DNA from 3 places in the Nonomuraea sp. MTCD27 genome. Region 2 is predicted to be linked to each of the others. Evidence: riboswitches for the same ligand, from Rfam matches in the RefSeq annotation. Region 2 holds a riboswitch; each other region holds the start of a gene.

Evidence for each region. A riboswitch is a leader RNA that binds a small molecule or an ion and turns the genes downstream of it on or off. The one in region 2 is predicted to bind cyclic di-AMP.
Region 1: linked by a shared signal. The riboswitch ahead of ACBJ59_RS05890 (C40 family peptidase) and the one ahead of ACBJ59_RS44845 (coiled-coil domain-containing protein) in region 2 are both predicted to bind cyclic di-AMP.
Region 3: linked by a shared signal. The riboswitch ahead of ACBJ59_RS43635 (CHAP domain-containing protein) and the one ahead of ACBJ59_RS44845 (coiled-coil domain-containing protein) in region 2 are both predicted to bind cyclic di-AMP.

What each region holds. Positions count from the first base shown of each region.
Region 1 is NZ_JBGNUW010000002.1:295,273-301,464, forward strand. Features, by position in the region: gene ACBJ59_RS05870 (response regulator) at 1-129, shown strand, start outside; gene ACBJ59_RS05875 (phosphotransferase family protein) at 111-1,187, opposite strand; gene ACBJ59_RS05880 (NYN domain-containing protein) at 1,332-2,654, shown strand; gene ACBJ59_RS05885 (NlpC/P60 family protein) at 2,812-3,714, shown strand; cyclic di-AMP (ydaO/yuaA leader) riboswitch at 4,159-4,323, shown strand; gene ACBJ59_RS05890 (C40 family peptidase) at 4,397-4,918, shown strand; gene ACBJ59_RS05895 (hypothetical protein) at 5,017-5,880, shown strand; gene ACBJ59_RS05900 (M48 family metallopeptidase) at 5,892-6,192, shown strand, end outside.
Region 2 is NZ_JBGNUW010000019.1:302,077-308,268, reverse strand. Features, by position in the region: gene ACBJ59_RS44870 (uridine kinase) at 1-306, shown strand, start outside; gene ACBJ59_RS44865 (TrpB-like pyridoxal phosphate-dependent enzyme) at 332-1,642, shown strand; gene ACBJ59_RS44860 (50S ribosomal protein bL37) at 1,685-1,762, opposite strand; gene ACBJ59_RS44855 (DeoR/GlpR family DNA-binding transcription regulator) at 1,903-2,682, shown strand; gene galT (galactose-1-phosphate uridylyltransferase) at 2,679-3,758, shown strand; cyclic di-AMP (ydaO/yuaA leader) riboswitch at 3,827-3,966, shown strand; gene ACBJ59_RS44845 (coiled-coil domain-containing protein) at 3,972-4,928, shown strand; gene ACBJ59_RS44840 (MmcQ/YjbR family DNA-binding protein) at 4,957-5,310, opposite strand; gene ACBJ59_RS44835 (RIP metalloprotease) at 5,318-6,192, opposite strand, start outside.
Region 3 is NZ_JBGNUW010000019.1:34,396-40,587, reverse strand. Features, by position in the region: gene ACBJ59_RS43645 (TetR/AcrR family transcriptional regulator) at 1-501, opposite strand, end outside; gene ACBJ59_RS43640 (NAD-dependent epimerase/dehydratase family protein) at 570-1,493, shown strand; gene ACBJ59_RS43635 (CHAP domain-containing protein) at 1,599-2,234, opposite strand; cyclic di-AMP (ydaO/yuaA leader) riboswitch at 2,247-2,397, opposite strand; cyclic di-AMP (ydaO/yuaA leader) riboswitch at 2,821-2,965, shown strand; gene ACBJ59_RS43630 (glycoside hydrolase family 25 protein) at 2,978-3,742, shown strand; gene ACBJ59_RS43625 (fibronectin type III domain-containing protein) at 3,995-6,192, opposite strand, start outside.

The DNA of each region.
Region 1 (6,192 bases), on a different contig from region 2:
GCCGAGATCGGGCGCGAGCTCTACATGAGCGTGCCCACGGTCAAGGCGCACGTCTCACGCATCCTCACCAAGCTCCACCTCAACAACCGCGTCCAGGTGGCGCTGCTCGTCTACGACGCCGGCTCGTAGCCGGCCAGCAGCTGCTCGATGGTGGCCCGGTGCAGCACCAGGTCGTCGGGGTCGTCCGGCATGGGCTGCTCGCCGAAATGGATCCGGCGCTGCCAGACCCTGGCCATGATGACGCCGTGGCGGAGGGCGGCGTACATCTCGTAGAAGTCCAGGTCGCGCGGCTCGTAGCCGGTCAGCTCCCGGTAGGTGCGGCAGACGTCCTCGCGGCGCATGAAGCCGGGCATACCGGGCAGGCCCGCACCGACCGTGAGGTCCTGGAAGAACCGGTGCAGGAAGATCATCCAGGACAGGTCCAGCTCGCGCGGCCCCACGGCGGCCATCTCCCAGTCGAGCACCGCGACCGGGCGGAACTTCTGGTACATGATGTTGCCGATCCGGGAGTCACCCCAGGTGAGCACGTCGGGCCCGGGATTCTCCGGCCAGTGCTCCTCCAGCCAGCCGAACGCGCGCTCCAGCACCGGGATGCGGTGCGCGCCGTGCGCCCATTCGTAGTAGGCGCGCTGCGCGTCGACGTGCGCGCGCAGCCCGGCGGGCCCGAACGGGGCCAGCTCCCGCGGCGTGAACGCGCTTTCGTGCAGCGCCGCCAGGATCCCCACGCTCGCGTCCTGCAGCCCGCGCTGGTCCTCGGGGGAGGCGTCGTGCAGCCAGCCCCCGAACGTGTACGGCATCACGTCCGGCGGCACCTCGCCCTCCGCCTGCTCCATGACGAAGAACGGGGTGCCCAGCGGCTCGGGGTCAGGCTCGAACCAGAGGGCCAGGGGCGCTGGGATCCCAGCTTTTTCCCTGGCCAGCCGCATCATCTCGAACTGGGCCCGCAGATCGTAGGAAGGGAAGACCGGAACGGCCTCCGGCGCAGGTGCGAGCCTGGCCACGCAGCGCGAGGAGCTCCCACTCCACGTAGCGGTGAAGAAGAGGGTCTCGCTCGACAGGCCGTTGCCCGAGGGCCTGGACATCTCAGACACCGTGGCGTCTCCGCCGACCCGGCCGCGCAGCCAGGCGGTGGCGCGTCGACGCAGTTCTTCCAGGTCACGTGTGGAGGTGCGCATCTGCTCGGTCACCGTGGGTCTCCCGCCTGGACATCTGCCCTTCGACAGTCGTATACCGCCTAGCAAGCGCTTGTCCATACAGGAGTGGCCGTTACGGTCAGGTACGCAACAGCCGTACCCTTGTCTGAAAGGGCATGTCACGAAGGGACAAGTGGGATGAGTTCAGCGGGTGAAGGCCTGTCTCGCCCGCTTCCCGAGCAGGTGCGGCTCAATGTGGTCGATCTGGCCTCTCAAGTCCTCGGGACGATGCCCTCCACCTCCATACCGCCGCCCTTGCGCGGCATCGCCAAGTTCGACCCCCGCAAGCGCGCCAAGCTGGGCAGCGCGCCGATCGCGGCGCAGCTGGAGAACGACAAGAAGTTCCGCGAGCTGGTCGCCGAGTCGGTGGCGGCGGGCTGGCCGGAGCTCGTCACCTCGCTGGCCGAGGGCAACGTGCCGCCCGCCGCCGACCCGGTGCTCGTGGCCGCGGCGGCCTACCTCACCCGGCCGCCGGGCTGGGCGGAGATGATCGAAGCCGCCCGCACCGACCTGGAGCAGTCGGCGGTGGCGGCCGAGGGCTCGGAGCGCGAGGAGGCGGTCACCCGGCTGCGCGAGCAGCTCGCCGCGCAGAAGAGCGCCGCCAAGGAGGAGGCCGACCGGCTGCGCGAGCAGATCAAGGCGGCCCGCGCGGAGAACTCCGACCTGCGCCGCAAGCTGCACGAAGCCCGCGAGCGGGCCAAGGCCGCGGTGCGGCGGGCCGAGGAGATGGAGCACGCGGCGGAGGAGGCCAAGACGGCCGCCTCGGCCGCCGGCAGCGCCGGGGAGTCCGAGCTGCGGCGGCTGCGCGAGCGGCTGGCCGACGTGGAGAAGCAGCTGGAGGCCTCGCGCCGGGCCGCCCGCGAGGGCCGGAGCATCGAGGACGCGCGCGTCCGGGTGCTGCTCGACGCGCTGCAGGACGCCTCGGCCGGGCTGCGCCGCGAGCTGGCCCTGCCGACCACGATCAGCCGGCCCGCCGACTCGGTCGCGGCCGTCACCGGCGAGCGTCCCGGCGTGCGCGGGGTGCCCGCGCGTGCGCTGGCCGACGACGACCCGCAGCTCCTCGACCAGCTCCTGGCGCTGCCGCAGGTGCACCTGATCATCGACGGCTACAACGTCACCAAGACCGGCTACGGCACCCTCACCCTCGCCGACCAGCGCAACCGGCTCATGACCGCGCTGGGCGGGCTGGTGGCGCAGACCAGGGTCGAGGTCACCGTGGTGTTCGACGGGGCGGAGCTCAACGTCCCCGTGCAGGTGGTCGCGCCGCGCGGGGTGCGGGTGCTGTTCAGCGCGCCGGGGGAGATCGCCGACGACCTCATCCGCCAGCTCGTACGCGCCGAGCCGCCCGGCCGGGCCATCGCCGTGGTGTCGTCGGACCGCGAGGTCGCCGAGTCGGTCAGGCGCATGGGTGCCAGACCGGTTCCGTCAGGTCTGCTGCTGCGCAGACTGGGCCGCGCCTAGATTACGAATTGGTGCGTTTGGGGCAGACCCCACCCGCCACTTCTGTACTATTTCGCCCCAGATGTAATCCCTGGGAGGCGACACTGTGAGGTTTGGCCGGGTGCCGGTGGCCGCGGGTCTCGCGTTCGGGCTGGTGATGTGCCCGATGGGAGCGGCGATGGCTGATCCCAAACCCACTCTCGGCCAGGCCAAGGCCAAGCTCGAGAAGCTCAACGACAAGGCTGACAAGGTCGTCGACCGGTTCAACACGGCGAACGAGCGCTACAAGAAGGCCAAGAGCACCTTCACCAAGCTGAACGACAGCTACAAGCGCAAGCTGGAGACGGTCGCGGACCTGCGCGCGCAGGTGATCGGCATGGCCGTCGACAGCTACCAGCTCGGTGAGGACGTCACCTCCTGGCCCGGGATCATGACCTCGGACGACCCCCAGAGCACGCTGTCGGGGCTGGCCGTCGCGGGTCAGCTCGCGCAGGAGCGCGCGGAGAAGCTGGCGGCGTTCGACCGGGAGAACCGCGGGCTGAAGGTCGAGCGCGACAAGGCGCAGGAGGCCCTCGAGGAGGCGGACAAGGAGCGCGACGCGGTCGAGAAGGAGCGCTCGGAGATCCGCAAGCTGATCGTCGACCAGAAGAAGCTGCTGGACAAGCTGGGTGCCTACAACCCCGGCAACCCGAACAGCACGGGCATCAAGTACACGGGCCCGGCCTCGGGGAGCGCGGCGGCGGTGCTGCGGTTCGCGTACGCGCAGGTGGGCAAGCCGTACATCTACGGCGGGACGGGGCCGCGCGGGTACGACTGCTCGGGCCTGACCCAGGCGGCCTGGGCGGCGGCCGGCGTCACGCTGCCGCGTACGACGTGGCAGCAGTGGGCGTGGGGCGCGAGCCGCAAGGTGGACCTCGACTCCCTGCAGCCCGGTGACCTCATCTTCAGCGAGGGCCTGGGCCACGTCAGCATTTACGCGGGCAACGGGCAGATCGTCCACGCGCCGCAGACGGGCGACGTCGTGAAGGTCGTCGCGCTCTCCGCGTACGGCCGCTCCCTGGTCGGCGCGGTCCGCCCGTAACATTTTCGGCTCCCGCCCGACCGGATTTCGGCCTCACATCCGCTTCTACGATGCCACATAGTAGGTGGCGTCTGCCGGCGTGCGATCCGGGGCGGGAGCGTTCCCACGGCGCGAAACGGCCGTCAATTCCTGCGAAAAATGTGACAAACGCGACAAACGACGCCTGACAAGCGCGGGCTGTCAGAAGTGTGAGCAGGGTCACATTTGGATAACGGAACCTGGTGTTCCAGCAGGGGTTTCCTTCCTTACTGGCCCTGCTGTCTGATCTTTACAACCTGACTCCCGCTTTGCCGATCCTTGACCTTTCGGCGTAGCTTCTGGCGTCGTCGCGGTGAACAAGCCATGACACCGCGAACCCGCATCGGTCCCTCCCGATGCGAGACAGAAAAGAATCCGCCGGTCGTCCCCGATATCCCCAGATATCTGCATATCGCAATCAATCGGGGTGACGACCTGCCGAGTCCGTGCAGCCAGGAGGCACGGAGCCGGGGACCCAGCGATCCCACGTTTCCCCAGGGATCAGGGGTGAATCGGCGCGTCATCGCGCCGTAGGGCGACTTCCAGGCCCGAATCCGTCAGCTAACCCGGTAGGCGTTCGTGGAAGACACAAGGAGAAATCCTGTCTACCTCCCTGCAGAACCCCCGCCTGTCCCGCCTTGCCCTGAGCGGCGTAGCGCTCACGATGACCGTGACGGCCGGAGGTCTGATCCTCCCTGCCCCAACGGCTCAGGCGGCGACGACGAGCGAATCGGCCGCTGAGACGGCGAAGGCGGAGACCACCGCCAAGACGTCGACGTCGGCCACGGCAGCCCAGCGACGGGCGGCCAGGATCGCTCGGCAGAAAGCGAAGGCCCGCAAGGCCGTCGCCGTGGCCAAGGATCAGATCGGTGACCCGTACCGTTACGGTGGCACAGGACCTGGTTCGTTTGACTGCTCCGGACTCGTCCAGTTCGCCTGGAAGAGGGCCGGGGTGACGCTCCCGCGCGTGGCGAGCAGCCAGTTCGCCCGCATCAAGAGCAGGATCTCCTGGCGGAACCTCCAGCCGGGTGACCTGATGTTCTTCAGCGGGCTCGGCCACGTGGGCATGTACGTCGGCAAGGGCAAGATGATCCACTCGCCACGGACAGGCGAACGGGTGCGCATCGACAAGCTGGGCGGATGGCGTAAGTCGTCATTCGTCGGCGCGGTCCGTCCCGGCATGTGAAGAAGCCCCGTCCGGATTCCTGGAGACCTTCCTGGATTCGGGCGGGGCTCTCGCGCGTCCGCGGGAGCACTCATGTGGTGGGGCTACGATCGGGCATCGTGTCCGAGCAGGTGAGCCGACGAGCCGCGGTGGCCGGCCTGCTGCTCCTCGCCCTCGCCGGTGGCCCCGAACCCCCGGTCCTCCCCTCGGGGATCCTCGACCTGTGGCCCGGCGGCCGCACGGTCGTCCGGCGCGGCGGCCGGTCCGTTGTCGTCGCCCATGTTGGTCATGTCAGCTATGTCGGTCAGGTCGGTCAGGGTCGGGTCGGCCAGGGCGGTCAGGGCGCGGGCTCGCTCGACGAGATGGCGCGGCTCGCCGATCGGGCCGGGCTGCGGGTCTCGGCCGTGCTCGGCAGGCCGGTACGCCCCCTGGTCGTCGTCCCTGACTCCGCCCGCGAGGCCGCCCGGCTGGCCGGCGTGGAGCGGCTGGACGGCCTGGCCGCGGTGGCCGACCGCGGGCGGGTGATCGTCGTACCCGAGCTCTTCGCCACCCTCAATCCCACCGGCAGGGACGTGGTGCTCGCCCACGAGCTCACCCACGTCGCCGCCGGCACCGACCACCTCCCCGTCTGGCTCTACGAGGGCTTCGCCGACTACGTCGGCTACCGCGACGCCGGGCTCCCCGTGGCGACGGCCGCCGCCGAGCTGGCCGCCGAGGTCCGCGCCGGGCGCCTGCCGAACGCTTTGCCGGCACCTGCGGCTTTCGCGGCCGACGGGCGGGCCCCCGACCGGCTGGCGCGGGCTTACCAGGAGGCCTGGCTGGCGTGTCGCTTCCTGGCTGACCGGTTCGGTGAAGGGACCCTGGTGAGGCTCTACCGTGAAGCTCAGGCGGCCGGCCTCGACCGGGCACTCGCCTCACTGGGGCTCTCCGTCGCCACGCTGACGGCACGGTGGCGCGAATACGTGCGGGATCAGCTCGTGTGAAGGGGAGGCAGATGAGCGAACGGCAGGACGAGGACGACGCGGCACGGCAGGACGAGCCCCCGGACGGCGCACCGGACGGCGCGATGGCCGCCGTGGCCGCCGGGCAGCCGGGCGCCGGGCAGCCGGGCGCCGGGCCGCCGGAGGGTGCGGCCACGGCGGCGGGGACGGCCGGACACGGCGGCGGGGCGGCCGCCGGGGAACTGGCCAGTGAGGCGGCGGGTGAGGCGGCCAGTGGGGCGGCTCGTGGGGCGGCTCGTGGGGCGGCTCGTGGGGCGGCTCCTGAGACGGTCCTCCAGGGTGCCGGAGAGGCGG
Region 2 (6,192 bases):
GCGCTGTGGGACAGCGGGATCGATCGGGCGTACCGGGTGCCGTACGCAGAGCTGCCGCCGGGCGGGGTGGTCGTCGTCGACGGGACGCTGCTGCTGGGTCGGGGGCTGGCGTTCGAGGTTAGCGTGCACCTGTGGCTGTCGCCGGGGGCGCTCGAACGCGGCACCCCGGAGGACGAGCGGTGGCGGTTGCCGGCCTACGAGCGCTACGAGCGGGAGGCGCGGCCCCAGGAGGCGGCCGACGTCGTGGTGCGGGCCGACCATCCCCGGCGACCGGCCGTGCTGGTCCGTGGCGGGTCTGGAACCTGACCCACCGGCGGCGCAGACTGAAGCGATGATCCCCAGCAACTGGTACAACATCGTTCCCGATCTGCCCACCCCGCCTCCTCCACCGCTGCATCCGGGCACGCGGCAGCCCATAGGCCCCGACGACCTGGCTCCGCTCTTCCCGATGGAACTGATCGGGCAGGAGGTGAGCGGCGAGCGGTTCGTCCCGATCCCGCAGGAGGTGCTGGACGTCTACCGGCTCTGGCGGCCGACGCCGCTGATCCGGGCGCGCAGGCTGGAGAAGGCGCTCGGCACGCCGGCCCGGATCTACTACAAGTACGAGGGCGGCTCGCCCGCCGGCTCCCACAAGCCGAACACGGCCGTGCCGCAGGCGTACTACAACGCCCGGGAGGGCGTGCGGCTGCTGACCACCGAGACCGGCGCCGGGCAGTGGGGCTCGGCCCTGGCGTTCGCCTGTTCCCAGTTCGACGTGGAGTGCCAGGTCTGGATGGTCCGCGCCTCCTACGACCAGAAGCCGTACCGGCGCTCCCTCATGCAGGTGTACGGCGCCACCGTCCACGCCAGCCCCTCCCCCGTGACGGGCTCGGGCAGCAAGGTGCTGGCCGACGACCCCGACTCCCCGGGCAGCCTGGGCATCGCGATCAGCGAGGCCGTCGAGGTGGCGGCGGCGACGCCCGACGCCCGCTACGCGCTCGGCTCGGTGCTCAACCACGTCCTCATGCACCAGACCGTGATCGGCGAGGAGGCGCTGAAGCAGCTGCCCGAGCTGCCGGACCTGGTCATCGGCTGCACCGGCGGCGGCTCGAACTTCGCCGGCCTGGCCTTCCCGTTCCTGCGGGAGAAGCTGGCCGGGCGGATCGGCACGGTGTTCCGCGCGGTCGAGCCGGCGGCCTGCCCGTCGTTCACGCGCGGCGCGTACGCCTACGACTTCGGGGACACGGCCGGGTTCACGCCGCTGCTCAAGATGCACACGCTGGGGCACACGTTCGTACCGGACCCGATCCACGCGGGCGGCCTGCGCTATCACGGCATGTCGCCGCTGCTGTCGCACATGTACGAGCTGGGCATGTTCGAGGCGGTCACCCGCTCCCAGAGCGAGTGCTTCGAGGCCGGCATCCGCTTCGCCAGGACCGAGGGCATCGTGCCGGCCCCCGAGCCCACGCACGCGCTGGCCGAGACCATCGCCGAGGCGCTGCGCTGCAAGGAGAGCGGCGAGGAGAAGGTCATCCTGACCGCCCTGTGCGGCCACGGCTTCTTCGACCTCGGCGCGTACGACCGCCATCTGGCCGGGCAGCTCGAGGACTACACGCTGCCGCAGGAGCGCATCGACCAGGCCCTCACCCAGCTGCCGGGATGAGCGAGCCGCGGGTGGCCGCGGGGGTGGGCGGCCACCCGCCGGTCATCGCGCCGTGGGACGCTTGCCGTGGTTCGCCTTCTTCTTCTTGCGTGCCTTGCCCTTGCGTGCGCGCCTGGCCATGCACTCGCCTCCGCTGATCGGTACGGCAGGAGTGACCAACGTCTCCTGCCCACCCTGACCAGCGCAAGCGTTCCGCGCTAACTAACATTCCCCAACAATTCCGTGTCATAATTTGGTGGAATCTGTTGGAAGGAGCGGGCGTGCTCGCACAGCAGCGGCAGCAGGCGATCCTCGAACGCGTGCGCAGCAACGGCGGCGTCCGGGTGGCCGACCTCGTACGCGAGCTCGGCGTCTCCGACATGACCATCCGCCGCGACCTCGAGGTGCTGGCCGAACGCGGGCTGCTGGAGAAGGTGCACGGAGGCGCGACAGCGCTCGGCCCCGGCTCGACCGAGGAGCCCGGCTTCACCGCCAAGTCCGCCCGCCAGCAGCAGGAGAAGGACGCCATCGCGCGGCACGCGGCCACGCTCGTACGACCGGGCACGGCCGTGGCGCTGTCGGCGGGGACCACCACGTGGGCGCTGGCCCACCACCTGATCGGCGTGCCCGAGCTGACCGTGATCACCAACTCGATCCCGGTCGCCGAGGTCTTCCACCGCAACCCGCGCGCCGACCGCACCGTCGTGCTGACCGGCGGGGTGCGCACGCCGTCCGACGCCCTGGTGGGCCCGGTCGCCGTGGCGGCGATCCGCCGCCTGCACGTGGACACGCTCTTCCTCGGCGTGCACGGGATGAGCGTGCGGGCCGGGTTCACCACGCCCAACCTGCTCGAGTCCGAGACCGACAGGGAGCTGGTCGCGGCCGCGCACCGGCTGGTGGTCCCCGCCGACCACACCAAGTGGAACACGGTCGGCATCAGCACCATCGCCGAGCTGACCGAGGCCGACGTGGTCATCAGCGACGCGGGGCTGCCCGAGGACGCACGAACAGAGCTGGCCGAACGGGCCGGAGAACTCATCATCGCGGAGGGCTCGCTTTGAAGCGCACCATCACCCATCTGGCCGACGGCCGGGAGCTCATCTACTTCGACCGGCGTGACGACGCCGACAGGAGTGCGATCGACCGGCGGCCGCTGGAGCCCCGCCCCGTGGCCTCCGAGCTGCGTTACGACCCGCTGACCGAGGAGTGGATCGCGATCGCCGGGCACCGGCAGACGCGGACGTTTCTGCCGACCGGCGGCACGGCCGAGTGCCCGTTGTGCCCGTCGTCGGACACGCGGTCGTCGGAGATCCCCGCCCACGACTACGACGTGGTGGTGTTCGAGAACCGCTTCCCCTCTTTCTCCGGAAATTTCGGGACTTACGAGGAAGTGGGCGGCCTGAGCGAAGTCCGTCCGGGTGTGGGCCGGTGTGAAGTGGTGTGCTTCACCTCCGACCACTCGTCCTCCTTCTCCAAGCTCTCCGACGACCAGGTGGGGCTCGTCATGGAGGCGTGGGCCGACCGCACGGCCGAGCTGTCCACGATCGAGGGCGTGGAGCAGGTGTTCTGCTTCGAGAACCGGGGCGCGGAGATCGGCATCACGCTCGCCCACCCGCACGGCCAGATCTACGCCTACCCGTACGTCACGCCCAGGACCAGGCTGCAGCTCGGCGCGGCGGCCCGGTACAAGGGGCCGGGCAACCTGTTCGCCGACGTGCTGGCCGCCGAGCGGGAGGCGGGGACACGGGTGGTGGCCGCCAACGAGCTGTGGACGGCCTTCGTGCCCGCCGCCGCGCGCTGGCCGTTCGAGGTGCACCTCTATCCGCACCGGCAGGTGCCCGACCTGGCCGCGCTCACGGAGGAGGAGCGGGACGCGTTCGCGCCCCTCTACACCTCGGTCCTGCGGGCGCTGGACGGGCTGTTCGGGGTGGTGATGCCGTACGTGTCGGCCTGGCACCAGGCACCCGTACGCCAGGACCGGGAGCTGGGCTATCTGCACCTGGAGCTGTTCAGCATCCGGCGGGCGGCGAACAAGCTCAAGTATCTGGCCGGCTCGGAGTCCGCGATGGGCGCCTTCGTCAACGACGTGCTGCCGGAGGAGGCGGCACGCATGCTTCGATCACAAGTAGATCACTAATAGATTTCTACTTAAGGTCGCATGACTCGTGATCTACCACTAATATCCCCATATGCACCGGCCGAAACAGCCGTGGCACGCCTAATCCCGAGCGCGTCGCCCGGGAGCCGGGGACCCATCGCACCTGGGGTGAATCCGCTTCGGCGGTAGGGATCAACTCCCCTGCCCGAACCCGTCAGCTAACCCGGCCGGCAGAGGGAGAGGAACACCTACGTGGCGGCTTCGTCCCCCGCGACTCTTGCCATCGGTCTCATCGCCGCCGCCGCCATCGCCGTCCTCCCGGCGACCGCGGCGTCGGGAGCCCCCAAACCCACGGAAGCCGAACTCCGCGCCCAGCTCAAACAGCTCAACACCAAGGTCGACAAGCTCATCGAGCGGTACAACCTCAAGCGCGTCGAGCTGGCCAAGGCCCAGCAGGCCGCCGAGACGGCCGAGGCCAGGCTGGCCACCGCCGAGCAGGCGCTGACCACGGCCGAGCAGCGGGTCGCCGAGATCGCCCGCCTGCGCTACCAGAACGCCGACCCGTCCGTACCCACCTTGATGCTGCCCCAGAACGCCAGCAGCGCGGCCCTGCTCGAACAGCTCACCGCCGAGCAGCAGGCCGTCGTGCAGGGCGTCGCCACGGCCCGCGACGACAAGCAGCAGGCCAGCGAGGAGGCCGCGGCGCTGGCGGCCCGGATCGAGTCGGACACGGCCACGGTGGCCGAGCAGCGCGACGAGGCCGAGGACGTCATCGACGACATCAAGGACAAGCTCGAGGACCTGGTGCCGTTCGGCACCGGCCGCAAGTCCGACGGCTCCTGGGCGCCCGAACTGCCCACGGGAACGGACAACATCACCTCGCGTACGCGGCTGATGAAGGCTCAGGTGGAGAAGAACTTCTCGCTGCCGTTCGAGGTGGGCTGCTTCCGCTCGGGCTCCAGCGGCGAGCACCCGCTCGGCCGGGCCTGCGACTTCATGATGAGCACGGGCGGCTCGATGCCCACCGCCGTCAACAACGCACTCGGCGACCGGATCGCGGCCTGGGCGATCAAGAACCAGAACAAGCTGGGCGTCAAGTACGTGATCTGGAAGCAGCGGATCAACCACGGATCGGGCTGGAGCACGATGTCCGACCGGGGCAGCGTCACCGAGAACCACTTCGACCACGTGCACATCTCGATGAACTGACCCGCGGCGACCCGCGCCGGGCCCGGGGTCAGGGCAGGCGTGCGGCGAGGGACTGGGGGGCGATCCGGCGGTAGGCGTCCGTCACGATCTCCGCGATCTCCGCCCAGTCCACGTCCGGCACGTCCAGGTAGACCCCCAGCCACCCCCGATGCCCCACGTACGGTGGCCGGAAGAACCTCTCGGGGTCCTCCGCCACCATCTCCTCCTGCACCCCGGGCGGGGCCGCGCACCAGAACGCCAGCCGATCGTCATGATGGTGATCGGCGAACATCACGAACGTCTTCTTGCCCCTGACGAACCACGTCGGCTCCCCGTGCGAGAGCCGCTCGGTCGTCTCGGGCAGCGCCAGGCACAGGCCCCGCAGCCGCTCCAGGGCGTCCACGGCGGCCTCAGTTCGTCAGCGTGAGCGGGTTGACCAGGTCGGCGTAGACGAGCAGGCCCGCCATGATCATCATCACGATCGCGATCGCGTACGTCAGCGGCAGCACCTTGGCGATGTCCACGTGAGCCGGCTCCGGCCGCCGCATGATCCTGGCGAACGCCCGCTTGATGCCCTCCCACAGCCCGCCGGCGATGTGGCCGCCGTCGAGCGGCAGCAGCGGGATGAGGTTGAACATGCCGATCGCGAGGTTGAAGCCGGCCAGCAGGTTGATGAAGATGGCGATCTTCTTCTCGGTGGACAGCTGGTCGGAGGCCAGGATCTCGCCACCCATGCGGCCCGCGCCGACCACGCCCACGGGGCCCTCGGGGTCGCGCTCCTCGCCGGAGAAGGCCGCGTGCCAGACGCCGACCATCTTCTCCGGCAGGTTGAGCAGCGAGCCGGCCACCCTGGCCGTCAGCTCGCCCATGTAGCCGATGACCTGGCCCATGGTCTGCTGCTGCATGACCTCGGTGGGCAGCACGCCGAGGAAGCCGACGTTCTTGTCGATCTTCTGCGGGTCCTCCAGGTTGGGCCGGTCCTGGGCGATGAGCGTGACGTTGACCGTCATCGGCTTGCCGTCGCGGACGATGCCCAGCCGCACCGCGCCGGGACCGTGGGAGCGGATCAGGCGGGTGGCGTCGTCCCAGGAGCCGATCTTCTGGCCGTTGAAGGCGACGATGTGGTCGCCGGGCTTCATGCCCGCCTGGACGGCGGGGGTGGGCTTGTCGGTGGGCTTGCACTCCGTACGCTGCTCCGAGATCGGGATCACGCACGTGTTGGTCTCGGGCGAGACGATCGGGGCCAGCGTGGGCAGGCCGATGCCGACCAGCAGGATGCTGAAGA
Region 3 (6,192 bases), 270 kb from region 2:
GCTGCACAGCCCGTGCGCCAGGGCGTTGAGCCGGACGGCGAGGTCGTGGGGCTCGGCGGGGGCGAAGGCGCCTTCCCGCACGCAGCGGGCGACGGCGGCGATGAGGGTGTCGAAGGTGGGCTGGATCCGGGCGGCGGCCTCGGCGTCGGGCTGGAACCCGGGGATCGGCCGGCCGAACATGAGCTCGTAGAGGTGGGGGTTGGCCAGGGCGTTGGCGCGGTAGGCGTGGCCGAGCGCGAGGAGGTCGGCGACCGGGTCCTCGGTGCGGGGCACGGCTTCGAACGCCTGGGCCAGACGCTCGAAGCCGGCCAGGAACATCTCGCGGACGAGGCCCGCCTTGTCGCCGAAGAGCTGGTAGACGGCCATGGTGGACACGCCTGCCTGCTGTGCGACGCGGCGGGTGGTCAGCGCGGCCGGGCCCTCGGAGGCCAGGAGCCGGCCGGCGGCGTCGACGAGCTCATGGCGAAGCTCCTGGTGGTCGCGCTTTCTCGGTCTTGCCATAGTGGCCAGCTTATCATAACGTTGTTATATAACAACGGTTTGAAACCCCTTCGGAAGGGACCAGCACCATGTCCGACCTGCATGTCGTCCTTGGCGCGACCGGCGCGATCGGCTCGGCCGTCGTCGCCGAGCTCACCGCCCGGGGCCACCGGGTCCGCGCCGTCAGCCGGAGCGCGAACCCCGGCCCCCACGAGCTGCGGGCCGACGTCACCACCACCGAGGGCGCCATCGCCGCCTGCCAGGGTGCCGCCGTGGTGTACCAGTGCGCGCAACCGAACTACGCAAGCTGGGCCGCGGAGTTCCCCGATTTCACCAGGACGGTCCTCGCCGGGGTGGAGGCCGCCGGTGCGAAGCTGGTCATGGCCGACAACCTGTACGTCTACGGCCCCGTGACCGGCCCCATGACCGAAGACCTGCCGTACGCCGCCACCAATCCCAAAGGCCGCGCCCGCATCGAGGTCGACGACCTGATCCTCGACGCCCACCGGGCCGGGCGCATCCGCGCCACCCTCGGACGGGCCTCCGACTACTACGGCCCCGGAGGCGTCAACACCGTCATCGGCCCGACCGTCTTCGCCGCCGCCCTGGCCGGCAAGACCGCCCGCTGGGTCGGCGACCTCGACCAGCCGCACACCATCGCCTACCTGCCCGACACCGCCGCCGGGTTGGTCACCCTCGGCGAGCGCGCCGAGGCGGACGGGCGCGCCTGGCACCTGCCCGCCGCCGAGCCCATCACCGGCCGCGCCTTCCTCGACCTCGTGTGGGCCGCGGCCGGCGGCACGCCGAAGAGCGCCGGGCTCGGGCGGGGGATGCAGCGCCTCGTCGGGCTGTTCCACCCCATGGTCCGCGAGTTCGGGGAGACCTGGTACCAGCGGGACCGGCCGTTCGTCTCCGACGACTCGGCCTTCCGGAAGGCGTTCGGACCGGTCGACGTCACCCCGCACCCGGCGGGCGTGGCCGCGACGCTCGACTGGTATCGGCAGCACGCGTAGCCCGCTCTCCCGGAGCGAACACAACGGGTGGCGCAGGATCTCTCCTGCACCACCCGTTGTCCCTTGACCATCGCACCTGGCAAGGAGCGTGCGGCCTGCCTGGGATCAGGCCTTGTACTGGGGGTAGCCGTAGCCGACGACCTGGGACTTGGGCCGGATGCGCTGCTCGACCTTGCCGTTGCCGGTGTTGCCCTCGATCGTGGTGATCGTGCCGTTGCCGTTGTCCTGCTTGACCAGGCCCACGTGGTCGATGCCCGTGGTGCTCTTGCCGTTCCAGTCGAAGAAGACGACGGCGCCGGGCTTGGCGGTCGTGCCCCAGTGCTGGTTGGTCTGGAACCACTTGGCATAGGTGACGGTGTAGGCGTCCCAGCCCATGCTGGGGCGGACGCCGGCCTTCTCGCCGACCCAGGAGACGAACATGGCGCACCACGGAGCGTTGGCGTAGGCCCGCACACTCCCGCCATCACGGGTGATGGTCTCCTGCGCCCGGGGCGAGGACATGTACCAGCTGTGGAACGGGGTGCCACCGCCCGCGGCGTTCTCGGCCACGCCGATCTGCGACTCGGCGACCTTCAGCACCGACTGCGCGGACACCTGACCCGCGGACTTCTGCGCCTGGGAGTCGTCGGCGGCGAAGGCCGGACCGGCGGCGAGAACGGCACCGGCCGCCACGGCCGCCCCGACGGCGAACCGGGTGAGGCTCGCGGGCTTCAGGGCACGGGAAAGGGTGTACTTGGCCATTACTTGGATTGCTCCTCGCTTCCATGCCGCCTACCGGGTTAGCTGACGGGTTCGGGCGTGGAAGTGCCCTACGGAGCGCTCGGATCAGAGCGCGCCGATTCACCCCGGAAAAAAAGGTGGGTCCCCGGTTCCGCTGCATTCACGGATTCGGCGGGCCGCGTCACACATCCCTGCACGTCCGTGCTGGTGAGACGCGGTCTCGACAAATGAACGGCGTCACGCGACAAGTGCTTGTCGGCAGGTCGTACGCCTTGAGTCCTCAAAGGTAAGCGAATCGCATAGAAAGATGCAAGCCGGGCCCTGGGAAAGGCAACAGGATCCCCTGTGACATAGGCGATCGCGACACAATTCTTTACCCAAGCAGCATGGTGGACGGGGTTTAGGAGGGCAAAAGAGGTCGCATCACGAGTATCACAAGTCACAGCCGTTCCGGACCGGCGACCAGGGCGGCGCCGGAAACTTTACCCAGCCCCGGAAACCCTTGCCGGCGCGGCTTTTCGGGCTCGTTCCCGCCGACGAACATGGGGCTTCGCTTTGCCATACTTGCTCCCACTTTAGGGAGATCTGTACCTTTACTGGGCGCGGTCCGCCGCGCCCGCCGAATCCGCGACCCCGCGGAGCCGGGGATCCACTCTTCGGGGTGAATCGGACGCCGGCCCGAGCCGCGCCCGTAGGGGCGACTTCCAGTCCCGAACCCGTCAGCTAACCCGGTAGGCGGCATGGAAGAAGGAGTCGACATCCCCATGCTCAAGCCTCAGCTTGCCGCGATCGTCAGGAACCGCCGCCCCGCCGAGCTCTTCGCGCTGGCCGTCGGAGGCGTGATCCTGGCCGCGACCACCGCCGTCACCGGCGCGACCGGTACGGTGCTCGCCTCGCCCACCGGTCACGGCACCACCGTGCAGGCGACCCAGCACAGGACCCAGCAGCTCACGTACGGCCTGGACATCTCCAACTACGAGCCCCAGTACGACTGGGCCGCCAGCCCCGCCCAGTTCGGCATCATCAAGGCCACCGAGGGCACCGGCTTCCGCGACGCCTCGTTCGCCCGGCACTGGCGTGAGCTGGGCGACAAGGGCATCGTGCGCGGCGCGTACCACTTCGGGCACCCCGGCAACGACCCCATCGCCGAGGCCGAGCACTTCCTGTCCGTGGTGAACGCCCAGCCCGCCAAGGCCGGGGACCTGCTGGTCCTGGACCTGGAGACGACCGACGACAGGTCCGTCGCCCAGGTGAACGCGTGGGCCAAGGCGTGGCTGTCACACGTGAAGGCCAGGACCGGGATCACCCCGATGTTCTACAGCGGCTGGAACTTCGCCGACACGTACGGCAAGGGCCTGGCCGAATATCCCCTGTGGGTCGCTCACTACAGCCGGGCCAAGGGCGCGCTCACCCCGCCCGCCGACTGGAAGTCCTGGACCATCCACCAGTACACCGACTCCCCCATCGATCAGAACGTCTCCGCGCTGACCCCCGGCCAGCTGCGCGACCTGGGCAGGCACGCCGCCTGACCGGCGCGTGCCCTCCCGGCCGCCCTGCCGCCCGGGAGGGCACGCGCCGCAGAGCAAGCACCGCAGAGCAAGCGCCGCAGGACGTGTGCCGCAGGACGACTCGCCGCCGCGACGAAGAGCAGGGCGGCGGTGGCGAGCGAGGCCGGGGCGGGGCCGGGCAGCGCGTCGCCGCGAACGGTGCGCCGGCCCGCTGAGACGGTCGGGGCTGCCGGAAGGCCGGGAGCGGCAGCCCGATCCCGGCCTCCCGGTGAGTCACTCGAAGGTGAGTGAGTCGATGGTGACGGTGCTGTTGCCGCCGTACCAGAAGCCCATCGCGAGCTGTCCGGGGGACGCGCGGTTGATCCCGTTCGCGGACATCGGAAGCCTGATGTCCTTGTACGCGGTGGTGATGGCCGGACGGCCGCCGCCGTCGAGCGTGAAGTCGCCGAACGCCTTGGTCACCCCGCCGAGGCCGAGGTGGAAGTGGGCCTGCTCGCCCCCTGCCGCGCCCTTGATCCGGACGACGAGATGGGTGTACGCGGACAGGTCGGTGTACACGTCGCTGCCGAACCAGCCGCAGTTGTCGTACCGCAGGCTGAGCGCCCCGCCGGGCACGGCGCCGGAGCCGCCGCCGTTGAGGAAGCAGTTGCCGCCGGTCCACCTGCCGAGGTCGTTGCGGGCCGCGGACGGGTACGCCGGGTTGCCGTCGAAGTCGTCCACGACCAGGCCCGCGGACGTCGCCGGAAGGGTGACGACGGTGACGGGCGCCGACGCGGCGGAGGTGTTTCCCGCGGCGTCGTACGCCCTGACGGTGTAGGTGTAGGAGGTCGCGGGGTTCAGCCCGGTCTCGGTGAAGGAGGTCGTCGCCGACGTCCCGACCTGGGTGGCGCCGCGGTGGATGCGGTATCCGGCCACGCCGACGTCGTCCGTGGCCGCCGTCCAGGACAGGGTGACCGAGCTCGCGGTGCGTGACGGGGAGGTCAGCCCGGTGGGCGTGGTCGGCGCCGTGGTGTCCTGGCCGCCGCCGCTGCCGACGGTGACCGGGCCGAGGCCGAGCCAGCCGTCGGCGCCCTGGGTGGCGTTGGCGAAGCGGAGCTTCTTGGCGTTCGAGGAGACGGTCTCCAGCGGGTTCTTCACCCGGAGGACCCACTGGTAGCCACCGTTGGGGACGCCGGAGAGGTTGACGCCGGCCTGGAAGTACTGCGGGTGGCCGTAGTCCAGATAGGTCGGGTCCGAGCCCACACCCCAGTCGGGGAACGCGCGGATCTTGAGCGGCATGACCGTGCGGAGGTCCCAGGACGTGTCGAAGGTCCTGACCACGGTCCCGGCGCTGTTCTTGAGGCCGAGGGTGACCGTCCACGGGTAGTAGAACGGTGCCACGCCGTTGTTCCTGATCCGTACGCCCACGTTCGTGGTGCCGCTCGCGGTGTCCTTGAAGTACGCGTTGTCGACGGTGAGGTCGTACCCCATGAGGCGGACGGCCGCCGCGACGTTCGGGTCGCCGGCCGCGTAGCTCTGGCTCTGTTCGTTGATTTTCCAGGTGGTGTGCTCCAGCTCGATGCACGCCTTCATGTTGTCGACCTGCCCGGAGCCGCCGGGCCAGGACGCGAACGCCGAGGACTGGATCTCGGGCCGGACCTCGCCGCCCATCGAAGCGGTGATCCACTTGTTCTCGGCGCCGTGGCTGAGGGCCCGTTCGAGCTGGGCGTAACCGGCCCCGCCGAGCGACCGCGGCAGCGTGACGCCGGCCAGCGGGGAGCCTTCCTTGTAACAGAAGGAGTCGTCGTGGTAGCCGATGTCCCGGTTCGTCCCCGCGCCGGCCGCCGAATCGGGGTAGCGCATCTCCAGCTTGGTCCGGTTGAACGCGTTGTCGTACGCCTGGAGGATCTGCGCGGCGTGCGCGTCGGTCGGCATGAAGTTCGGGTGGGTGTCGCCGCTGGTGTCGGTGTCGAACGGCCAGGTGTGCCACTCGCCCCACAGCCCGATCAGGCCCAGGTGGATGAACCCGATGCGCGGGTCGCCGTCGTACCGGGCGCCGAAGGCCGCGATGAAGTCGCCCAGCGCGTCGAGCAGGTACGGGCTGTCGTAGTCCGGGCTGGTGGTGCCCCAGTAGGTGTTGGTCCGGTACGTGACGTGCCCGTCGAAGCAGCGCGGGATGGCGTTGGCCGGGTGGCTCCCGGAGCCGCCGGGATACTCCAGGTAGAACCGCACGGCGGCCTGGTTCCCGTACGACGCGATCTCGTTCAGCGCGCTGTCGAGGATCGACCAGTTGTACTTCGAGCAGTCGGCCGGGTCGGTCATCAGCTCTGACAGGCCGAAATAGCTCCACGTGAGGGAGTGCGGGTAGCCGGTGTTCTGGTCGGCCCCGGGCCAGTAGAAGCGGGCGAAGCCCTTGAGCGGGTTGTCCAGCGGTCCGGGTGCGGCCGCCAGCGGGTGCGCCTGGAGCGACGGGTCGGGCGCCACGGGGGCCG